2 regions of the Spirochaeta isovalerica genome follow, and region 1 is predicted to be linked to the other one. Evidence: riboswitches for the same ligand, from Rfam matches in the RefSeq annotation. Region 1 holds a riboswitch; the other holds the start of a gene.

What was found. Region 1 has a riboswitch for molybdenum cofactor ahead of HNR50_RS13050 (aldehyde ferredoxin oxidoreductase family protein). Riboswitches for the same ligand answer to the same signal wherever they lie in the genome.
Region 2: another riboswitch for molybdenum cofactor. It lies ahead of HNR50_RS10185 (Ig-like domain-containing domain); the one in region 1 lies ahead of HNR50_RS13050 (aldehyde ferredoxin oxidoreductase family protein).

Annotation. Positions count from the first base shown of each region.
Region 1 covers NZ_JACHGJ010000005.1:16,402-18,603, reverse strand. Annotated here, with positions in the region: gene HNR50_RS13060 (TetR/AcrR family transcriptional regulator) at 1-149, shown strand, start outside; gene HNR50_RS13055 (TetR/AcrR family transcriptional regulator) at 173-757, shown strand; molybdenum cofactor riboswitch at 806-924, shown strand; gene HNR50_RS13050 (aldehyde ferredoxin oxidoreductase family protein) at 931-2,202, shown strand, end outside.
Region 2 covers NZ_JACHGJ010000003.1:131,822-134,023, forward strand. Annotated here, with positions in the region: gene HNR50_RS10180 (hypothetical protein) at 1-691, opposite strand, end outside; molybdenum cofactor riboswitch at 760-880, shown strand; gene HNR50_RS10185 (Ig-like domain-containing domain) at 874-1,293, shown strand; gene HNR50_RS10190 (FecCD family ABC transporter permease) at 1,297-2,202, shown strand, end outside.

The DNA.
Region 1 (2,202 bases):
CTTCCGTGGCTCCTGAATTGATGGCGAAAATATGTTTTGAAAGCCTGATCGCCTATCTTGAAAGGATCAGTTTCAGACTTGAAGCTCATAAAGAGCAGGGCATTGTCAAATATCACGATTACATTATGCTGATAGATAAGCTGCTTTAGGGCATTGAAGGAGACTCATAGTGATGGATCTCGGAATACTGGGCTATGACGATTCAAGGACCCTTAATAAAAAAAGAGGAGAAATCCTCGAAGCCGCCAAAGTTCTTTTCATCGATCAGGGAATTGACAGAGTTTCCATGCAGATGATTGCCGAAGCGTCCTCCATAACCCGTAGGAGCCTTTACAATTATTATGAATCCAAAGAAAAAATTGCCGTAGATATCCAGATTCTCAACCTGAGAAAAGTCAGTTTTTTCGATACCTGGAATATTCTGGGTAAACCGGCTGTTGAAGTGAAAGAGATTATAAAAGATATTCTTGAAAACCAGCTTCAGGAATATATGTTTATCAGCTGTTTCGATATCTTCTTCAGCAGGGGATATCCCGATAAAAAGTATGTGGATTTCATGCAGCGGGAGATCAGCACCAGGACATTTGTTTCCAATCAGGATCTGTCCCGTCCCGAATCTGTAGATTACTCCGAGTTCGCCACAATCGATATGCTTATTGCCTACACACAGAGATTGGTTATGAGGATTGTACGGGAATCTCTGTCTTTCGCGGTTGTAGAGGAAGAAGTCAATCTCATCTGTTCCCTCCTGACCTGATCCTTTAAAATCTTAACATTTACAAATCAGAAATGCATTGTATAATTATAAATAATCCATCTCCGAGTCTGTTTTCCTAAAGTCTTCTATGGAATGCAGACCGTCAGGGTCTTGTGGAGAAATCCCCCGGCCTCCCGTGTTTGGAAAGGAGAAATCAGACAAGGGAGAAATGTATGGATAAAATTTTACGTGTCAGGATGAGTTCCAAACCGGAATACTCTATCGAAGAAGTAGGCGACTATGCCGGGATCGGCGGGCGCGCTCTCACCTCAAAAGTCATTTTTACGGAAGTTCCTCCTCTCTGCCACCCTCTGGGGCCGGAAAATAAGCTTGTAATTGCTCCGGGGCTTATGTCGGGAAGCGCCGCGGCGATTTCCGGGCGTCTATCCGTCGGCTGCAAGAGCCCTTTGACCGGAACGATTAAGGAATCCAACGCGGGAGGTCAGGCAGCCCAGGTTCTGGCTAAGATCGGTTACGCCGCCATCATTCTCGAAGGGGAATCTCCTGAGGGAAAACTCTATACTCTAATTGTCAGGAAAGACAGCGTGGAAATCGTTCCCGCCGACGATATAACAGGCCTGAACAACTATGCGGCTGTAGAAAAACTTGTGGCCAAATACGGTGAAAAATGCGCTTATATGTCTATCGGTTCTGCCGGTGAAAGAAAGATGGCCAACTCATCAATCGCCGTAACCGATATGGAATTAAGACCTACCAGACATTGCGGAAGGGGAGGCGTCGGCGCCGTAATGGCTTCCAAAGGCATAAAAGCCCTTGTTCTCGATGATGCGGGCTGTTCCGTCAGAAAGCCTGTTAATGATGAGGCTTTCAAAGCCGCCAACAAAGAGTTTATCGCCGGAATCAAGAAACACGCGGTTTCCGGACAGGGGCTCCCCGCCTACGGGACCAACGTCCTTGCCAATGTTATCAACGAAGCGGGCGGATTTCCCACTAACAACTTCACAACGGGACAGTTCGACAAAGTTCATAACATCAGCGGCGAAACCCAGGCTGAAACCGAAACTTCACGGGGCGGCCTGGCTACCCACGGATGCCATCGCGGCTGCGTTATTCAGTGTTCCGGTACCTATGTGGACAAAGATGGAAACTATATAACCAAGCAGCCGGAATACGAAACAGTCTGGGCTCACGGAGCCAACTGCGGTATCGATGACCTGGACGCCATCGCCAGAATGGACCGTATGGATGACGATTTCGGATTGGATACGATCGAAATGGGCGCCACCATCGGTGTGGCCATGGAAGCGGGACTCTGTGAATTCGGAGACGCCGAAGGCGCGATGAAACTGGTCAGGGAAGTCGGCGAAGGGACGCCTCTGGGTAGAATCCTCGGAAGCGGAGCCGCTGTTGCGGCCAAGACATTCGGTATCGAGAGAGCTCCGGTCGTCAAAGGACAGGCCATGCCTGCCTACGACCCGAGACCG
Region 2 (2,202 bases), on a different contig from region 1:
AACTGATCATTTCCAGTGTTATGGCGTTTTCAGCCCCGGGTCCTCTGCTGCCTGTCATTTTGAGAAGATGTCGCGAGTCCTCTTTGCTGAACCACATATAGGTTTTGGGGATCATAGAGGAGAACAGAGCCATGGCTCCACTCATTTCAGCCTTCATTTCCAGTTTCCAGGAATCGTATTGCCTGTTGTTCAGAGTTATGGTTTCTTCCCCGATGTAAGTCACGCTGAATGACATGTTTTCCATTTCCTGACCTGTCGCCAGAAAAATGAGGTTCATATCTCTGGGATTTGTGAAGGGGTAGGCTCTTAAGACATTGGCAAGATCATTGGTGTCCAGAACGGCAATTTCATCGGGTGAAAGCTGAGGTTCTTTCAAAAGCGAGACATTGGTGTTTATATCGCTTCTCTGGCCGTAAACAGTTTTATTCAAGGCTACTGGTATGAAGGAATCTGTGGTGATCCTCGTTTCGGTAAGCTGATCGCTGGAGTTCGTTTTTACAAGGAAGAAGTCTCTGTTTTCTTCCCTTATGCGATAGATCGACTGGCTGGAATATTCTATCCGGCTGTTTCTCTTTCCCATAAGGGTTTTGTACCGTATCACCTCTCCATCGGGTATAACCGGGAAATCCTGGCTGAATAATACTGTCGTTAATGTCATTAAAAAGCATGCGATAGCTGTTGTTGTTTTCATATGTTTTATTATATCCCCTTTTAAGAAAAACATTGACCGTTATGTTGGCCCGTCATAGTATTAAGAAACAATAACAATATCTTCGAACTGTCTCAGCCTAAAATCAAGCGGGATAATGGCATGCAGTCGATAGGGTATGGCGGGAAACGGCCATGCCTCCCTGTGGAAAGGAGATTTATTTCATGATTAGTAAAAGGATTATCGTTGCTTCTATCGTTTTTGTTTTATTCCATTTTGCCCTTGTCGCGGGGAACAAACCCCTCTCTCTGAGTTCTTCCTCTCCGGAGAATGGAGCTTCAGGTATTTCTGTTGATGCGGTTCTTGAGTTGGAATTTTCCAATAATGTCGTCAATCTTTCGGTACAGGAAAACAATAAGGCTTCTATAGTCTTAAGGGACGGTGACGGAAAGGTTCTCGAAATCGAAGTTATTTTTCCCGATGATCAGCTTGAGCCGGAGAAGAAAAGGATGATTGCCGTCCGCCCTGTGTCGCCCCTTGAAAAAGGAACTCTTTACACTCTGGAAATAGCCCCCACATTTCAGGCTAAAAACGGGTCTTCCCTTGCAGAACCGGTCGAGCTGACATTTACTACTGTTAAATAGAAAATGTTTATCAGCAAAAGGAGTGAGCGGCTCGTTTTTTTTCTGACTGTTCTCTCCCTGCTCCTCATCGGGATTCTCTCTCTCTGCCTGGGGCGTTATCCGCTCAAGCCGGCAGAAGTTTTCTCTGTTCTGGCCAACGCTCTTGCGGGGCGGGCGTCCGATCCCGTTCACGAAGGAATCGTTCTCTATGTAAGACTGCCGCGCATACTTCTGGGTTTTCTTGTCGGAGGGAGCCTGGCGACCTCCGGTGCGGCGTTTCAGGGCGTATTCCGCAATCCTCTGGTCAGCTCGGGTATGCTCGGAGTCAGCTCGGGAGCGGGATTCGGAGCTGCTCTGGCTATCGTGATTTTCGGCAGGACTCCTTTTATTTATCCCCTGTCCTTTTTTTTCGGGATATTGGCCGTCGTTCTCAGCTTTTTCGTAGGAAAATACACCCGTTCCGAGACTCGAATATCTCTTGTTCTCGGCGGCGTGGTCATTGGAAGCCTTTTTTCCGCCATGATCAGCTTTCTTAAATATGTTGCCGATCCCTTCGAAGAACTGCCGGCTATTGTTTTCTGGCTTATGGGAAGTCTGGCATCGGCGAGATACAGCGATATTCTACTGGCGGGAATCCCCATGATTACTGGGGCTTTCGGGCTGGTGGTGCTCGGCTACAGAATCAATGTCCTTTCCATGGGCGACCGCGAGGCCAGATCCATGGGGATTCATGTGAACATGATCCGGGGGCTGGTAATTGTTTTTGCTTCTCTCGCCTCGGCAGGCGCCGTTTCGGTCGCCGGCGTTATCGGGTGGATCGGGCTGATTGTCCCCCACATGGTCAGAATGGTGGTGGGAAGCGACAATCGAAAAGTCGTTCCCCTCAGTTTCGCCGCCGGAGGGGCCATTCTGATTCTTGTTGACGATCTG